4 regions of the Microcoleus sp. N9_B4 genome follow, and region 3 is predicted to be linked to each of the others. Evidence: riboswitches for the same ligand, from Rfam matches in the RefSeq annotation. Region 3 holds a riboswitch; each other region holds the start of a gene.
What was found. Region 3 has a riboswitch for cobalamin ahead of QUA43_RS01100 (hypothetical protein). Riboswitches for the same ligand answer to the same signal wherever they lie in the genome.
Positions count from the first base shown of each region.

Region 1 (4,760 bases), on a different contig from region 3:
ATCTCTCAAAATCGGATCTCTACTTTTTAGCTAGAACTTGTTTAAGTTGAGCAGTTGCTTGCTCAATTTTTTCGATACTACCTGGGTTGACCAATCCATAGGAGTCAAAAACGTAAACTAGATTATTTTTGGTGGCTGTTATACCATTTCTCTAAAATCGTGCAACACTCTTCGACCCCCCCTAGCCCCCCCTTGCTAAGGGGGGGAACAAGAATACTGTTGCATTCTTTTTTAAAATTGGTATTAGTTGATTCCAAAATGAATCAGATTTAAATTGGTCTAAAATTCCCTCACCCCGATCGACTATAATGATTACTTCAGGATTAGCCTCTAAAACCTTTTCCGCTGAAAGCATCACGTAGCCTCGCACGGGGCTATCTCCTTGCAATTGGGCTGCGACATTTTTCACGTTAAACTTACCCAGCAAATCTCCAGCCCAACTGCTTTGATTCGGCGATAAAATCGATCGAAGTTAAAATAGCACCTATCCAAGCCGCCAAAGGCAGCCAAGTTTGAAATATTCCCAAAGTCAGCATGGTAATCGCAACCAACCCCGCACCCGCCGCAATTCCTAATACAAAAGGATCGGCTAAACCGTTGCGGAGCAAACCTTGCAGCAAAGCCCCCGACATTCCCAAAGCCGCACCAACCGTCAGCGCAGCCGCAACTCTGGGCAAACGCAATTCCCAGAAAATAGTTTGATTGACAGCATCACCTCGGTGCAGAAATGCTTGCCACAATTGCTCGGCACTCATCGGCACCGCACCCAAAGAAAGCGAAAGGGCGATGGTTAATAGCAAACCCAATCCTAAGAATACAACTGCCTGAAAAACTCGATATTTTAGCCAGATTTTTTGCAAATTCACTAGATTACACCACTGGATTTTAAAAATAAAGCGCGATATGTCCTCCGTTTAGATTTGCGGAACGATCGAACTCGTTAACTACAATAACCCATTTACCAGAAGGCGGCGACCGTGGGAACAGATGAACAGTCGATCGAAAAACTATACATACATCGCGCTATTTGTCTGAGGGGTTGCAAATTTTCAGAAATGTGCTATTGTCAGAAGTAATCGGTTCTGGTGGAGATCACCCACTAGAGGAAACGGGGAAAGTCCGGTGCGAACCCGGCGCTGTCCCGCAACTGTGATGAAGCGTACAATCGTTTCTTAGTCAGGATGCCCGCCGATTGTATCGTTTCATTTAACCCATCTGCGAGGTACGGATGTATTCAGCATTTTGTTTTCAATTCGATTCTTTTTCAGAGACGCTGCGCGATCGGCGATTATACTCCTTAACCCGCGAGAAACCTGTGGTGGAATTGGTTTCTAGGGCGAGATAGCAAGTTTGAAAAACTAGCATGAACAGCATTATCTAGTTTCAGATGCAAGGAATCTTGCTGGGCATTTGCCTGCTGTAATTTCTAACAGCTTTTTTATAGCTTTGTTGGAAATTCAGATGGTTTTGCCTTTGATGCGCCTTGCAATCTAATGGCATTGCTGTCGGAAATTCGGCATCGGATACCTGTTGGTTTCCGACTGAGTTTCTATGGACTGATAAATCAATTGACAACCCCAACTTAGGAGAAATTATGTCAATTTTAACGGCAACTCTTGGATATCCCCGCATTGGTAAAAACCGTGAAGTTAAGAAAGCTTTGGAAGGTTTTTGGAGTGGCAAATTAGAGGCAGATACTTTACTGTCTACTGTTCAAACTGTAGAAATAGAAAACTGGAAAACACAGCTACAGACAGGCATCGATCGCATCGGTGCAGGCGATACTACACTCTACGATCACGTGCTTGACTGGACAATTCGTTTAGGTCTAATTCCCAAACGCTTTCAGGGGTTATCAGGACTCGATCGATACTTTGCAATGGCACGGGGCAAAGAAGGAATTCCGGCCCTAGAGATGACCAAATGGTTTGATAGCAACTATCACTACCTCGTGCCAGAAATTCCAACCCAACTGCAACCAGCCGATTTCAGCGATTTTCTGGAGACGGTGCAGCGGGCAAAAGCGACGTTAGGGGAGCGGGCAGTGCCGATCGTTCTTGGCCCCTGTACGCTACTGCGGTTGAGTCGGTTAGATGGCGCAATGGACGATTCTCTAGCGCAATTGCTGCCGCGCTACATCGAACTCTTGACGCAATTAAAAGCCCTTGGGGTTGCCGAAGTGCAGATACACGAACCAGCCTTAGTTCTGGGAGATGCGACCAACTTCAAAGCACACTATCAAACTGCTTATCAAGCCTTTGTTAAAGTCGATTTACCGCTGCATCTTGTCACTTACTTTGAGGACTTGGGTGAAGCTTATTCTTGGGTGATGGCATTGCCTGTTACTGCGATTAGTTTAGACTTCACTCGCGGACGCAATTTAGATTTACTCAAGCAATATGGATTTCCCCCAGATAAGCATCTGGGCGTTGGCATTGTGGATGCCCGCAACATCTGGCAAATCCGTCCAGAACAATTGCTGCCAGTGCTGCAAGACATTCAGAGAATTACGCCTAATATCGTCATTCAGCCGTCGGCATCATTGCAGTTTGTTCCCTACGATGCCAAACGGGAAACAAAGTTGCCAGAACCTCTCCGCAATGTGTTTAGTTTTGCAGAACAAAAACTGCAAGCGGTGAAGTTTTTGGCACGCAGTTTAGCAGGAGAAGAAACTGAGAGCGATCGCGCCAAGATTACCGATTCCTGGACAAAATTCGAGCAATTTAGTCCAGCAAATCCTGCCGTGCAGTCACGCATGAAAAGCATTACGACAAATGACTTTCTACGGGAATTATCCTACGGTTTGCGGCTGTCAAAACAGATTTCTCTGCCCATTTTTCCCACCACAACGATCGGCTCATTTCCTCAAACATCAGAAGTGCGACAACTGCGAGTACGGTATAAAAAGGGTGAATTGAGTCAGCCAGAGTATGAAGCAGCGATCGATACTGAGATTGCCGACAGCATTAAACTCCAAGAAGAAATTGGGCTGGATGTGCTAGTGCATGGCGAATTTGAACGCACCGATATGGTGGAATACTTTGGACAACAGTTAGATGGATTTGCCTTCACGCAAAATGGCTGGGTGCAAAGCTATGGCAGTCGGTATGTGCGTCCGCCGATTATTTACGGTGATGTCTTTCGCACGGCCCCAATGACGGTACGCGAGTTTAAAGTAGCGCAATCATTGACGCAAAAACCAGTTAAAGGAATGCTAACAGCTCCCGTAACAATTTTAAATTGGTCATATCCGCGCACTGATATTTCTCGACAGAAACAAGCGTTTCAAATTGCACTGGCATTGCGCGATGAAGTGGCAGATTTAGAAGCAGCAGGAGCGAAGGTAATTCAAGTAGATGAACCCGCATTACGCGAAGGTTTACCTCTGAAGATAGAACGCTGGAGTGAATACCTGTCTTGGGCAGTAGATGCGTTTCGTTTGGCAACCGCAGTCGCTCATCCCCAGACTCAAATTCACACGCATATGTGCTACTGCGAATTCGGCGACATTATCAAAGACATTGAACGGTTAGATGCCGATGTGATTTCGATTGAAAATAGTCGCAGCAACAACCAAACGCTGCATGAAATCATCGCCGCAGGCTACACCTATCAAGTGGGTAACGGCGTGTATGACATCCACAGTCCAGTAGTGCCAACAACAGAACAGATTTTGCAGCAGTTGCGAACAGGAATTGCCAATTTACTTGTGCAGCAAATTTGGGTGAATCCCGATTGCGGCCTAAAAACACGGCGTTGGGAAGAAGTAATTCCGGCCCTGAAAAATATGGTGGAAGCTGCAAAAACGCTGCGGGAGGAAGTAAATGCGACCGGAAAATAGCATCTGGCAGGGAAACTTTGGCTACTGGCAACATGGCTTCATTCACACAAATCTGCTGATGATTGGTTATACAGGATGGAAGGGATTTCAGTCTTTTGGACGGGGAGTTGTGGTTTGTGATGTGGATACTAAAGTTATTCATTCTACAGTTATAAATTTTGAACCAATTCCGTTCACACTTCAGTTTATCCCCTCGAATTTGATGGGGTTTTACTTGCGATCGCTATCCCTTGACTCATCGACTATTTCATCGGTTCAGGCAGCAGTTGCCACCTACAATCCTGAGCAAGATATTCTGCTGGTGCTGAAAGTTAACCGTCAAATCGAGGTCAATTTATTAAGAAAAATGGCGATCGCACCTGCTGATTGTTACGAACAAGTCTGTAGACGCTGGGACGAATTCTCACCAAGCCAGAGTTCCTAAAACTTACCCTATTCTCCCAATGCCTCAACCAAATCTCTGTTATCAAATCCAGCTTTGGCAGTTGTTAGAAAAAGATGGACAGTGAAATGAACGGTTACGATTGGCAGCAAGACTTTATTGCTACTAATTTATTGGCGTTGGGTTATAACGCCTGGATAGGTTACTTAGGAGGTGAACGCGGAGCAGTAATTTGCAGTCTTAATTCTCCACTTTTAGGAGTAGCAGGTGAAACATTTAACTCCTATTTTGTTCCGCGTTCCCGTCTCGCCCCATTCCTAAATGCGTGGCTGGCTGCTCCTGATACGGTGATCCTCCAGCATCATCACATGAATGCTCATATCCTTCAAGAAGTGGATAATTATAATCCGTTTAAGGATATTATTCTCCTGTTGGAATGCGCCAATCAAGCTATCTTTTTTAATCTGAGAAATCTTCCGAGTTCACCTCCAGATTGTTACCAAACTGTGTGCAAGCACTGGGAAGATTTTCAACTTG
Region 1 covers NZ_JAUBRC010000004.1:96,697-101,456, forward strand. The annotation lists gene QUA43_RS03885 (hypothetical protein) at 182-409, opposite strand; gene QUA43_RS03890 (iron chelate uptake ABC transporter family permease subunit) at 417-866, opposite strand; cobalamin riboswitch at 1,061-1,207, shown strand; gene metE (5-methyltetrahydropteroyltriglutamate--homocysteine S-methyltransferase) at 1,595-3,841, shown strand; gene QUA43_RS03900 (hypothetical protein) at 3,825-4,265, shown strand; gene QUA43_RS03905 (hypothetical protein) at 4,352-4,760, shown strand, end outside.
Region 1: linked by a shared signal. The riboswitch ahead of metE (5-methyltetrahydropteroyltriglutamate--homocysteine S-methyltransferase) and the one ahead of QUA43_RS01100 (hypothetical protein) in region 3 are both predicted to bind cobalamin.

Region 2 (4,760 bases), on a different contig from region 3:
TTCCGAGGCTCTGCCTGGGAATACAGATCTAGAGGCTCTGCCTCGCTGGAATATAAGGAGGGCTTTTAACACGAGGCCGAGCCTCTGGCTATGCACTCCCAGGCCGAGAATGTAGGTGACAACTTAAGACGGAAACCTACAATAAAAGTCGCTTTTAGGCGAAGTCTAGATCCCCCTAAATCCCCCTTAAGAAGGGGAGTAGGGGTTGACTTTGAGAATATTTCTTGTCCCCCCCTTATTAAGGGGGGTTAGGGGGGATCTAGATTTCGATAAAAACAAGAGAGACGGTCGGTTTGACGTTAAGTTGTCACCGATGGGCAAAGCCTGAAAGGAAATAGCTTAATTTCCCAGCGGTGGAATCTTGGCTAAAACGCCTTTTTTCAGAGCTGGAGGACGCTCAGACCAAGGCAACAAACCGTCCGGTTTAGCATAGTATTGACCCGCGCATTCGAGTACAGCCTCGACGCTTTCCGACTCATTTGCTGGTAAATCACCAAACAGATAAGTGTACTTTCCAACAGCAGCAAAAGACACGGCACAAGAGTGACTGCAAGCACTCATGCACTCAACCTCTTGAATATCAAATTTATCAGAAAACTCCCAATCTTTAGCGAGTTGGGACAAGTCTTCCATAAATTGTTGGCCACCGCTTTTGCCTTCGCGCTTGCCGTTTTTCCAAACACTAGCGCAAGCAGTGCAAACAAATAGACTGTGCTTTGTGCGTACAGCCGTGTTAATTCCATCCATCATCCGTACCTCGCAGATGCGTTCAAAAGTGAGTTAGATATCGGCGGGCATTCTGACTTGAGAAACCCCAAGGGTTTCATTACAGTTGCGGGACAGCGCCGGACTTGCACCGAACTTTCCCCGTTTCCTCTAACGGCTGCTCCCCGCTAGAACCGATCGCGAAATCACATCATACCGCACTTGCCGCCTTTTTTCAAAAAAGTTATGTTAGTAATGTCGATCCATCAAAAAAAAATAACTCTTTGTGCAACAGGCCAGATGTCGGTTGCTGACGGGATATAACCCCACCAAAAAAATAACTCTTTGTGGAACAGGCATCTGACCTGTTGCTGACAAGATAGAAACCCATCCAAAAAAAATAACTCTTTGTGTAACAGGCAATATGCCTGTTAATGACGGGCTAGAAGCCCTCCCATACAAACATTACTAAAAACTATATGAACGCCTTCCCCGATTTTTCCACTCACGGCTATCAGATTGAAAAAGAACTCGGACACAACAGTCTCGGCGGCCGAGTTACATACTTAGCGAAAAATACGAATACTCAAAAATTAGTTGTAATTAAGCAATTTCAATTCGCTCAATTAGGTGCTAGCTGGGCAGAATACGAAACTTACGAACAAGAAATTAAAGTTTTGCAAAAACTGGATTTTCCGGGCATTCCCCGCTATCTCGATGCTTTTCAAACTGACAGCGGTTTCTGCATGGTGCAGGAATACAAAAATGCCGAATCTGCTGTCGCCCGGACTTTTTCGCCGCCGGATATCAAACAAATTGCGATCGCAAGTTTAGAGATTTTAGTTGACCTGCAAGCTCAGAAACCGCCGATTATTCACCGCGACATTAAGCCCGAAAACTTGTTAATAGATGACGAACTCAATGTTTACTTAGTAGACTTCGGTTTTGCTCGGCTAGGAGGTGGAAATATCGCCGCTAGCAGCGTCGTCAAAGGCACGATGGGATTCATGCCGCCGGAACAAATGTTCAACCGAGAATTAACCAAAGCGTCGGATCTTTACGGCTTGGGGATAACCCTGATTTGCTTGTTAACTGGTACGAAATCTGCGGATGTTGGTAATTTAGTTGATGCCAATTATGGCATTCATTTCCGGCATTTAGTACCGCCATTGCAGCAGGGTTGGATGAATTGGTTGGAGAGGATGGTAGCGCCAAGATTGCAAGACAGATATCCATCGGCTGCGGATGCTTTAACTGCGCTAGAATCTTTGGATGTCAGCAGCTTGCCGAAAGTGAGAATTGAGCGCGATCGCCTTCAATTCACAGCTACTGAATATGGAGAAATCTTAACACAAACTATTGCAATTAGCAACCCAATTCCCGATACAATACTTTGTGGCAGGTGGGAAGTCGCGCCGCATCCGAACGATCCGCCCCACACGCCCTACGACCACTCTTGGATCTCCTTTGAACCGCAGGCATTTGAAAGCAATAATATCGAGTGTACAATCGCAGTCGATACGAGCAAATTGCTGGAAAGTCAAACTTACAACCGCCAAATCATCTTGCGCGCTAATTCTGAACCCGAAACTCATACAATAGAATTGCAAGCTACAACAGCCCCGCTGCCCGTACCGCAAAAAACTAATTTTTTGTCGGTATTAAGGCTGACTTTCAGATGCTGTTTGATCTTAGCAACTTTTATGTGCTGTTTGCTGTTAACATTTGTGATATTTGACTGGATTGATTATAGTTTCGTCTATCCGGTGGTTGACATCTTTTTGTATTCTGGGACTACTACTATCATGCTTCCCATCTGTTTTACGAGTGGCTTTTTGGGATTTTTAGTCGCCGAAATCTCCATTACAGCCCAATCAAACAAATATGATCTTAATTGGTTTCTAGCTTTATGTGGAGGGTTAACAGGATTGATTTTTTCTGGTTTTATTAGCAGCATATTAACCAGTATTCTTTTTGATATCGCGAAGGGTACGATCGATTATCAATTAATAAGTTTTGTGTATGCTGGGTCAGTGCTGGTTTCGATCCCAGCAACTTTACTTGGAGCCTTAATACTAGGAGGAAGGATTACGAATGTTACGAGCGAAAATGTTACGATAGTAGCAGTTATTATGCTGCTTTTATCATTTTCATTGTATGTTTCTACCGTTAGAATCGTCTTGATTATAGCGCTGGCATCCCTGATTTACAAGATAGTCTATTCGGTCTTTAACAAGCTGATTGACGAGCAGATAGCCAGACAAATTCTTGAAGTAGATGCTACCCAAAGAGCTTTTCTTACTGCCGGATTTTGTATGAGTTTGTCATTAGCATTTCTAAACTTCTTAAACTTAAAATCTCAATTAGCATGGGTTGAACCCAGAGAAATATTAGTTGTAGGAGGAACGATAATGACATCTCTAGCCGTGACTGGAATTCCGTTAATTGACTCGATCGTTTTTAAACCAAAAAGAATGCTTGCCAACTATCACAAATCCAGACCAAATTTAATTAAACCGTAAAAACTTGTTCGCACCAAGGACTTTCAACCTCAATGACTGAAGTCCTCACTAAAAACCTTACCAAACATTAAGAGTCTGCATTCCTGCCTGTTGTTGGCGGATTGTTTCGAGAGTTCGCTTTAAATCCAACTTTTAAAAACCTGGCTATTAACTATCACAACTCTCAACTACTAACTATCAACTATCAACTATCAACTATTTACCTATGAATGCTTTTCCTGACTTTTCCAACTACGGCTATCAAATAACCCGCGAACTCGGACACAATCGCGCTGGCGGTAGAGTTACTTATCTCGCTACCGAAATTAATACCAAACGTTCCGTCGCCGTCAAACAATTTCAATTTGCCCAAACAGGCGCTAATTGGGCTCAATATCAAGCGTGCGAACAAGAAATTCAGATTTTGCGAGAACTCGACTATCCTAGCATTCCCCGCTATTTAGATTCCTTCCCCACTGCATCGGGTTTCTGCATGGTGCAAGAATACAAAAATGCCCCTTCCTTGGCAAATTCTCACCGCTGGAAGCCCGAACAAATCAAGCAAATTGCTATCTCTGTTTTAGAAATACTCAAATACCTGCAAAATCGGGTTCCGCCAGTCATCCACAGAGATTTAAAACCCGAAAATATCTTAGTAAATGACCGGATGAATGTCAGCCTTGTCGATTTCGGATTTGCTAGAATCGGCGGGGGAGAAGTGGCCGCCAGCAGCGTTGTTAAAGGCACTTTGGGCTTTATGCCGCCAGAACAAATGTTCAATCGGCAGCTAACTGTTGCATCGGATTTATACAGTCTCGGCGCGACGCTAATTTGCTTGCTAATCGGCATCAATTCTACCGAAGTTGGAAGTTTGATGGACGATACCGGGCGGATTAATTTTAAACATCGGTTGCCACAGCTAACTCCAGAGTTTCTTGATTGGCTGCAAAAGATGGTGGAACCTAATTTCAAACACCGCTATCTTTCAGCAGAGGCCGCCTTAAATGCTTTAATTCCCCTCGAAGTAGTTCAGCAGCGTAACAACTTAAAACCGGTATTGATATCAGTCGGAGTATTAACAGCAATTTCTGCTATTTTTATTCCGCTTTTTGGGAAATCTCCCGAACCTCAAACAGCAGTAGATCTCAAACGAGTAATCAACTCAGCAAATTTGAACCCTAAGACTCAAGTAATGTTAACTGACGAATTAGAATCAACGAAACTTAGGGATGTTTGGTCCTTGAAGCAAAACAAAAAAGTCTATTTTGCTGTAAGTGCTGCTAACTTGCCAGAAGGAAAATATAGAAGTTATTGTAAGGTTGTCAACCCTCAAGGACTATTCGCAGCCCAGAGTCAATCTTATTTAAAAACGACGGGCGATCGATTAAATACTTGGTGCTGGTACAATTTTAAACAAGATGACAAACCTGGCAATTGGCAGTTTCAATTTTACTTAGACGGTCAAAAAGTGACGCAAAATAGTTTCAAGGTCTTACCTTAAGATAGTTGTTCCGGGCTGGCAGTGAATTTTTTTGCCGTCAAAAGTTGGCGGAC
Region 2 covers NZ_JAUBRC010000002.1:7,912-12,671, forward strand. The annotation lists gene QUA43_RS01350 (DUF1636 domain-containing protein) at 340-750, opposite strand; cobalamin riboswitch at 773-919, opposite strand; gene QUA43_RS01355 (protein kinase domain-containing protein) at 1,185-3,227, shown strand; gene QUA43_RS01360 (serine/threonine-protein kinase) at 3,433-4,707, shown strand; gene QUA43_RS01365 (type IV pilin-like G/H family protein) at 4,699-4,760, opposite strand, start outside.
Region 2: linked by a shared signal. The riboswitch ahead of QUA43_RS01350 (DUF1636 domain-containing protein) and the one ahead of QUA43_RS01100 (hypothetical protein) in region 3 are both predicted to bind cobalamin.

Region 3 (4,760 bases):
TTCTCTCAAGCCTAAATTGTACAATCCATAGGAAATATCTTCTTCTACCGTCGAAGCTACTAATTGATGTTCGGGATTTTGAAAGACGAGTCCGATTTGTTGGCGCAGTTGCATCAAAGATTTGCGATCGTAGCGAAAGGGTTCACCTTGCCAGCTAATGATTCCCTGTTGCGGTTGATATAAGCCATTTGCTAACAGAAAAAATGTGGTTTTGCCACAGCCATTTTGACCGATCAGCCCGCACCGTTTCCCAGCAGGGACTTTGAGATTTAAACCCTGAATTGCCACTCGCGAACCGCAGGGATAGGAGTAGGAAGTGCCAGCGAATTCGAGAATCCATTCAGACATATTTGTTATTTGTTATTTGTTATTTGTTATTTGTTAAGCTAATACGCATTTAAATTGCATGGGAAATAAATTTTCCTTATTGTGGAGTGGGCATCTTGCCCGCCCTCAACATACAATTTAAATCAACAACAGCTTATAGCCTTGTTCCCAGGCTCTGCCTGGGAATAAATACCCGGAGGCTATGCCTCCAATTACCAATTACCGATTACCAATTACCGATTACCGATTACCGATTTCCATTGTATTTGTGTCAGCCTTGATCAGATTTTGATAACTGCCAAAGCTGCATTTCATAACAGAGATGTTGCTCAAAAAGTTGGCTTGCCTCCAATCCTTCAACCACCAACTTCTTGAACCAGCGGCGAAATATCCAGCGCAGGAATTTGTGGACGGGGGGAACTGTGATCGCAATCAAATCTGCAACATAGATCATTGTATTTAGTCCATATCGGCGGAAAGTATCGACATACAAATCGATTGTTGGCAAAATATGGGCGGAAATATCCTCAGTTTTTACTAAAGTGAATCCAGCCTGCTTTAATGCTGCATGAAGTTCCGTAACAACATGACAATTAGAGAACATTCCCTCTTTATAATTAGCATCAGATCGCAGCATATCAGCCAGCAAAACGTAACCGCCCGGATTGAGGATTTTGGCGGCACCGTTAGCAATATCAACAGCCGACATATACTGGCTACTTTCGCTAAAGAGAATAAGATCGTAGAAATGGGTTGCTTTGAAGTCTTCAAACCTCGTGAGGTGGAAGATTGCCCGATCGCCCGTACACTTAAGAAAGCGCTGTTGTTGGAACGGATCGGGTGCGAGCCCTTCCACTGCAAAACCTCGATCGAGCAAATAAGCCGCATTTCCGCCAATCCCGCAGCCCACATCGAGTATCGTATGAGTGCCTTTGGGGATTGCATCCAACAGTTTTACAGTATAAGCTTGCTGAGCTAGGCGCAATCGTGCGATCGTTAGTTCGTCAGCGGGCACAGGTAGGGTTTCCCAATAGCCGTAGTGAAGGTAGGGCGAATCTGTCAGGCCCAAATAGTAATTAAGCGCTGCATTTTGGTAGCGAGTTACCTTGGAAATTTCGATTGATTTTGGCTGCGGCATTCGGAAAATTTAGTAAGTTTTAGGATTTAGGGCAGAGTTGAAATTCTTCCCAGCGCTTGCATACCTGTTCATAGCACTCAACAGGAGAAATTGCCAACTTTTGCAACAAATTGATATCAATCTGACGGTTGGCGATCGACAAAAATATAATTGCTGCCTTGGGTTCGTAGCCAGCAATGATTTGGAGCAGATTTAAAACAGTGTTCTCCTCTATTTCTAGTTGTTGCAAATAAGCAGTCGCGTGCAATTGCGGAATAAATTGCAGATCGTACTTGATAGTATCTACGCTCCAATTCACCGAACCGTTAATGGGAGTATTGATTTTGCAAGCAACCAAGCCTCGTCCTTGATGCAAAAAGCCATTCCAAGCAGTATGTCCGATCGACAAAATATTCTGATGAATAAACAAGTTTTGCCAGTAGCCAAAACTACCCTGCCAAACACTATCTTCGATTCGCATTTTTTTAGTTTCCCGCTGCCTAAAATTTCGTTATTGTCGATCGGGAAACGGAGCACAACAGCAGATTATTTGTAAAAATATTGAACTCACCATCATCCATACCTCGCAGATGAAAAACAACAGGTAAACAAATCGGCGGGCATCCTGACTTAGAGATGCAATGATCTCATTACAGTTGCGGGACAGCGCCGGATTCGCACCGAACTTTCCCCCTTACGTCTGATGTGTGTTTTTCATCAGAGCCGATCGATATATGGAAATATTACCACTATTTGGAACATTTGACAAAAAACCTTCCGCCTATTCACCAAACTCAATATTTTCATACAAATCGGCCAGCGAAATTTCCACAGCAACAGATGTTAAACTCAGCCGATCGCCCATACAGCTATATTCCGAAAAAATCCACTTATTCGCATCAGTTTTAGAATATTGCTCCACCTGTAGCCGATATTGGTCGATTAATAAATACTCCTGAAAACTAGGAATACTGCGATAGGCAGCAAACTTTTCATCGCGGTCATAAGCTTTAGTACCTTTAGACAGCACCTCAGCAATGAGCAGCGGATTGGTAATTGTATCCGTCCGTCCAGATTGCAGCTCTATCGGGCGCGCTACCACCATCACATCCGGGTAAGTATAATTATTAAGCTGCGGAACCCAAAGCCGCTGATCCGAACTAAAAGTCCGATATGGTTTCCCTTTTAACGCCAGTTTCAGCGCAACAACTAAATTAGTGGTAATTTCATTGTGATCCGGTGTGCCGCCAGCCATCAGAACAATCTCCCCATTGATAAATTCATGCCGATCCTGAGAATTGATTTCCAATTCTAGATATTCCTCAGCGGTGTAGGTTTTGGTTTCAACTTGCGCGATCATACACAACGCTCTCCTTTAATCTACTCATTTCATTTTATCTTAAAAATCGTTAATAAACAGGCCGGGGCGGGTTTATGAAATTGTCGGTTTTCGGCAATTATTGTTAGTGAACCCGCCCCTACAGGAATCACGGTCGATCGACAAGACATGATATTACTTAACAAAGTTACCGCAACGGGACGAAGTTATAGCCAGTGCTTCCTCCTTGTTTAACTTGCACTAAAATCGGCTTACCAGCCCGATCGCCCGTGGGCAAAAACTTCACATCCTCGCTTGAACCTGCTGCCGAAAAACTCGCATTTCTGAGTGCTTGTTGCAATCCTTCCCGCGTATTGCTTTGCCGCAAGCCAGCGATCACAGCTTGAGTCGCGTCAAAACTCGTTGCTGTTCGCCAATTCACAATGCCTCCCCAACGCTGGCGGGCATTTTCTGGGAAACGGCTACCGGGATTAGTTTCAGGATGCCAGGGAACGGGCAAAACAAGCCCGTCAACGTCTTTTTGTCCGTCTTTTAAAGTTTGAAAGGTGTAGAGCGTAGTGCTGCCGTAGAGTGGCAATTTGCCTCGATTACTGCGAGCCAGAGAAATCGCACGGTCAATGCGATCGATGTGGGGTGCTACCATCAATCCTTGTGCACCTTTGCTGACAGCATCGGCGATCGCACTTTCGGGATTAAAAGAGGGTAATGAAAAGTCGCAAACAGTAGGAACTAATTTGCCGCCAGCAGCAGTAAGAGATGCTACAAATTCATCTTTAAATGATATGTTATCCGGTGCTTGGGAGTCATAACAAATGGCAATATTAGTTTGGCCTGCTGTTTTGACTGCATATTCTGCTAAAGGAGCAGCCATTAAGCTAATATTGGGTACTGTCCGAAATATGTAGCTGCCAAATCCTGATAGATTATTGGCAAAGCTCGTCGGTGTAACCATTACCAGTTTTTCTTGCTGATAGATCGGAGCAGCTTCGAGAGATGCGTTGCTAGCATTGTGTCCAATTACTCCTAGTATACTCGGATCTTTTGTCAATGTCCTTGCAACTTCTCTGACAACCTCTTGACTGTTGTCATCGTTGACAATTTCTACTTGCAGTTTTGCCCCGTTTATGCCACCGCTAGTATTGACTTCATCCTGAGCTTGGGCAACACCTCGAAGGATTTCTTGGGCGACATTGGGGTTGCTACCAATGGGGACGCTGACAGCAATTTTCAAGTAAGAACCATTGCTTGCTTTGGAATTATTCAAATAAATAATGGTTTCCGGATCGTTGCGATTTTGTTGCAGCGATTTCTCAAAATATTCGGCGGCAGCTTGGTAATTACCCTCAGCAAAAGCTTGAGTTCCTGCTTGTTTGGCTGCTGTTGTTTGGGAGGCTACTAATATTTGGTTTCCTAAACTGATGCGATTTGCGATCGTTCCGGGTGCGATCGTTGCAGGTGTAGATGTAGATGTAGGTGTATTTGAAGTTTGGGCTTTCAATAAACCGGGAAGGAACTTGTATGCGCCAAACCCAATTAAGCCGAGGGCAATAATAAAAACAATGGGCGGCGGGCTGTTTTTTTTGTTAGTATCTTGATACATGATTTTTTCTCTTTATTTTGATACTGTTATTATTCATTCAATTACTGTTTACGTCAATTCATATAATTCATTAATTAAGTTCATAAAAGTCATATTTGTAATAGCTGTTGCAGGAAGTGCGATCGCCCTTATGCAAATCCGGCCCGCTAAACTAACGAGAATAGGAGAATTATCAACAATAGTCGTGGACGCGCGGGTAGTCAGAAACCGGGTTTTTGGCGAGAATACTTGGTTACAACCCGCAGATTCAGTAAAAACCCGGTTTCTTTGCTTGTGATGCGTAAGTCTCGTTGATATTAACCACCGCCACTAATCGTGAATATAATGCAGGACTTACCCACTCCGACCAAAGAAACCGGGTTTTATTACGAAAAGAC
Region 3 covers NZ_JAUBRC010000001.1:244,334-249,093, reverse strand. The annotation lists gene QUA43_RS01110 (ABC transporter ATP-binding protein) at 1-348, opposite strand, end outside; gene QUA43_RS01105 (methyltransferase domain-containing protein) at 599-1,465, opposite strand; gene QUA43_RS01100 (hypothetical protein) at 1,485-1,925, opposite strand; cobalamin riboswitch at 2,043-2,187, opposite strand; gene QUA43_RS01095 (Uma2 family endonuclease) at 2,226-2,804, opposite strand; gene QUA43_RS01090 (ABC transporter substrate-binding protein) at 2,971-4,383, opposite strand.

Region 4 (4,760 bases), on a different contig from region 3:
TCAAGCGCCGCCGCCGATCGAGTATTTCCGATTTGCCGCGCCAACTCCGGGATTTCGGAATGCCAGAGGGTGCAAATCACCGGGTTGTCAGCCGGAAGGCGTTTGCGAGTGATGCCTTCAGCCACCATCCGGGCATCGCACAGGATGGGCGCACCTGCAGACAGGGCTTGGCGTCCGCAGGTTGCGGCCCCGGGCGAAGCTGCTAAATCTGCAACAATATCGGTCATGCCGCAACTGTGAATTAGTCGCACGGCTACCGATTCTAAATCGGGCGGCAAGCTTGACAAATCTGCTTCGGCTCGAATTGTGGCGAAGGATTTGGTGTAGATTTCTGTTCCGTCTCGAATGTAGTCAATCATTCTTTAAAACTGCTATGGGAAGTTTGTGGGATTTGTGAAATAGATTTTTTGAATGAACCGCGAAGGCGCGAAGGGCGCGAAGGAAGAAATATCAAGAGAGATAGGAAGAGAAATGCTTAAAATTTGTCTGTTTTCAGTTTAAATTCCGATTTTCTGTGCTCAACAACTCCTGGAATTGGTCGATCGCCCGCCGATCGACAAACTCACCAAATGACTCCACAGGCTCTCGAAACCGCTGATAGACCCGCAACATTCGCTCGATCGTATGGGGCATTTCGGTCGCACTCACAGCCGGAAAAATTGGTCGCCCGAACGGCAAATCTTTTCTACCCGCATAAATCTTGTAACCTTGGATCGTCTCGTCTCCTCGCTCAATCTGAATTCCCACCAGCGTGATATCAATTGGCCGATGCTGGGCGCACGACTTTTGGCAACCGCTGAAATGAATGTTAATCGGTTGGTCGATCGTCAATTTTTGCGCTAAATCCCTCACCATTGATAGGGCGTGACTTTGAGTATCTGTCGCCGCCGACGCACAGCCGCTGCTGCCAGCACAAGCCACCAAGCACGAATCTAGGCGAGTCGCCGACGAGTGCAATCCCAAATCGGCGATTTGCTGTTTTACCTCAAAAAGCTGGGAGTTGGGGATATCGGAAATCAACAGATTTTGCCACGGCGTAAGTCTTAGGGTACCGCTGGCTAGTTTTTGGGCTAAATTTGCCAAATTCCGCAGTTGTTTTGATTCTAGCCTACCGAGAGGCAGTGCAATTCCCATGTAGGAGAAACCGGACTGTCGCTGAGGATGAATGCCGAGATGTCGGTGATTGGGGAGGGATTTTTCAGATGAGGCATCTTGCCTGTTTTGGGGAAAGGTGCAAGATGTGAATTGCAATAAAAATGGTAAATTCTGCTGTACCTTTTCTAGATAACTTTCAGCGCCCCAATCTGCCAGCAGGTGACGCAAACGCGGTTTTTTGCCATCAATTCGAGGTTGATTTTTGGTGTATTCAAGATAAGTGCTAGCGAGGGCGGCTAATACTGAAATACATTGCGATTCTTGGATTGAAATTCCTTTTTCGCCGTTTAAATGCAGCCGAAAAACGATTTCTGATTGGGTTGAACGCCCTTCAGCAGCTAATAAAATATCGTTGCGTAAATCGCGGATCGAAACCGATTCCCCGCCGTCGAGGCCAATACTGAACTTAGGCGAAAGTTCCGATAATTCGGGATGCGTTTGCAGGTAATCATCCCAAGCTTTCACTAGCGGGCGAGTATCGAGTAACTGCTGGCGATCGATCCCGGCTGTCGGACTTGCCATAATATTGCGAATCGGGTCAACTTCCACGCGGCGAGACGCTATCCCCAATTCCTGCAAGCGGTTCCAGACTTCTGGGGCAATTTCCGAGTTCACTTCTCGGATTTGCAAATTTGCCCGATTTGTCACTTGCAAACAGCCGGTACTGTATTGATCTGCCAAATCCGCGATCGTCCAACACTGCTGCGCGTTTAAAATTCCCCCCGGAATCCGCATTCTTGATAAAACTCCGTCTCGGGCTTGGGAACCGTAAAATAAACCCGGACAAGTCGGCAAATCAGTCAAAGCTAACAAATAATCTCCTCCCCGTGCTACGCAGGGAATCCAAAAGTAAACGCCCACAAAGCGCCCCCGAAATCGGCATTCTGACTTTTACAGTTGCGGCACAGCGCCGGAATTGCACCGGACTTTCCCGCTTTCAGGTTTTAGAAAGGTATCACGAGCTGACGCACAGAAAGCAAAACCCTCAACTTTCTTAACAAAACTTCTGGCGATCGCCCATCTCTCTGGTTTCATCAGTTTTCCTAATCGCAGTCATCAGTTTAACTGTCGCTAAACCCCTTTACAAACGTTAACAAAACCGTTAATAATAGAAACATCATCCGAACATTGAAAACCAAATACAGCAATCATAAAACCATGACAACAACCTTACAGCAGCGCGAAAGCGCCAACGTCTGGGAACGCTTTTGTGAGTGGGTAACAAGCACCGACAACCGCATTTATGTAGGTTGGTTCGGAGTCTTGATGATTCCCACCTTGCTCAGCGCCACCATCTGCTACATCATCGCCTTCATCGCTGCCCCTCCAGTGGACATCGACGGCATCCGTGAACCAGTAGCAGGTTCCTTAATGTACGGTAACAACATCATCACAGGTGCTGTTGTTCCTTCATCCAACGCCATCGGCTTGCACTTCTACCCAATCTGGGAAGCAGCTTCCCTCGATGAGTGGTTGTACAACGGCGGCCCTTACCAATTGGTAATTTTCCACTTCCTGATCGGTGTATTTTGCTACATGGGTCGTGAATGGGAATTGTCCTACCGCTTAGGTATGCGTCCTTGGATCTGCGTCGCTTACTCTGCACCAGTTGCAGCAGCCACCGCAGTATTCTTGATCTACCCAATTGGACAAGGTTCCTTCTCAGACGGTATGCCCTTGGGTATCTCCGGCACATTCAACTTCATGATTGTGTTCCAAGCCGAGCACAACATCCTGATGCACCCCTTCCACATGTTGGGAGTTGCTGGTGTCTTCGGTGGTAGCTTGTTCTCCGCCATGCACGGTTCTCTCGTTACTTCCTCTTTGGTTCGTGAAACAACCGAAACCGAATCGCAAAACTACGGTTACAAATTCGGTCAAGAAGAAGAAACCTACAACATCGTTGCAGCCCACGGCTACTTCGGTCGTTTGATTTTCCAATACGCTTCTTTCAACAACAGCCGTTCTTTGCACTTCTTGTTAGGTGCATGGCCAGTAGTAGGTATCTGGTTTACCGCTTTGGGTATCTCCACGATGGCTTTCAACTTGAACGGTTTCAACTTCAACCAATCGATTATCGACTCTCAAGGTCGTGTCATCAATACTTGGGCTGATGTGATCAACCGCGCTAACTTGGGTATGGAAGTGATGCACGAGCGCAATGCTCACAACTTCCCTCTCGACTTGGCTGCAAGTGAAGTCACTCCTGTAGCTTTGGTTGCTCCTTCTATCAATGGCTAAGTTTTAGTCTGAGATTACAAAAAGCGCTCCTAGTAATAGGGGCGCTTTTTGTTTGGGTAAAAATATTTTTCGAGAACTGTTTCTCTTAAGAAACTAAGTGATATCAAGTCCGCTTGAGTAGTTGTTATTCAGAGTCCTGAAGGAACTGAAGAATAATCTCGGCCTTTCGGCAATGCGCTTACTTCGTTGCCCTTGACTCATGACAAGTAAGCGTTTTGAGTCAAGCGCTCACCCGGACATGGTATGAGTAATGGCTAATCAAAAAACAGAATAGGCAGAACCTCCCAGCAGTTAAAGTGCTGCGGGGATCTAAGGCGCGATCGCATTTTAGGTTAAGTTAATTTGATTTACTTAATAGCCGATCGCCAAATCTAAAATTTATCTAAAAATAAAAAGGTGAAAAATTAATTTTTCACCTTTTTATTCTCAACTTTCAAATTGCCCGCTACTGAACAAACTTCTTGAATGCCAGAGTCACGTTGTGGCCACCAAATCCAAAAGAATTCGACAGCGCTACATCAACTTTTAGATCGCGGCTTGTATGAGGAACATAGTCCAAATCGCACTCAGGATCGGGATTTTCCAGATTAATTGTCGGCGGGATTTTGTCATTGGCGATCGACATTACCGTCGCCACCGCCTCAATTCCCCCAGAACCGCCCAAAAGATGACCCGTCATCGACTTGGTAGAACTAATTGCTACTTTGTAAGCATGGTCTCCCAAAGTCTTTTTAATCGCTTTCGTTTCCGTAGAATCGTTGGGAAGCGTGCTCGTGCCGTGAGCGTTGATATAGCTCACTTGATCCGGCGTCAAACCCCCATCCTTGAGCGCTAAAGCCATCGCCCGCGACGCACCCTCCCCCCCCGGTACCGGAGAAGTCATGTGATACGCATCGCAAGTTAAACCGTAGCCGACGATTTCTGCGTAAATCTTCGCGCCACGCGCCAGAGCGTGTTCCATTTCTTCTAGAATCAGAATGCCAGCACCTTCGCCGACGACAAAACCATCACGATCGCGATCGAACGGACGGCAAGCATGAGTCGGGTCATCATTGCGAGTCGAAAGCGCCCTCGCCGCAGCAAAACCCGCCACGCACAAAGGCGTCACGGCAGCTTCCGTACCGCCGCAAATCATGGCTTGCGCGTAACCCCCCTGAACTAGGCGAAACGCATCACCCACCGCATTTGAACCCGCAGCGCAGGCCGTCACCGTGCAAGAGTTTGGCCCCTTAGCGCCCGTGTGAATCGCCGTCAGGCCCGCGGCCATATTCGCAATCATCATGGGAATCATAAACGGGCTGCATCGATCGGGGCCGCGATTCAGATAAATCTCTTGCTGGTCTTCTAAAACCTTCAGGCCACCA
Region 4 covers NZ_JAUBRC010000002.1:134,857-139,616, forward strand. The annotation lists gene QUA43_RS01820 (precorrin-8X methylmutase) at 1-359, opposite strand, end outside; gene cobG (precorrin-3B synthase) at 493-2,016, opposite strand; adenosylcobalamin-variant (AdoCbl-variant) riboswitch at 2,025-2,104, opposite strand; gene psbA (photosystem II q(b) protein) at 2,314-3,396, shown strand; gene fabF (beta-ketoacyl-ACP synthase II) at 3,842-4,760, opposite strand, start outside.
Region 4: linked by a shared signal. The riboswitch ahead of cobG (precorrin-3B synthase) and the one ahead of QUA43_RS01100 (hypothetical protein) in region 3 are both predicted to bind cobalamin.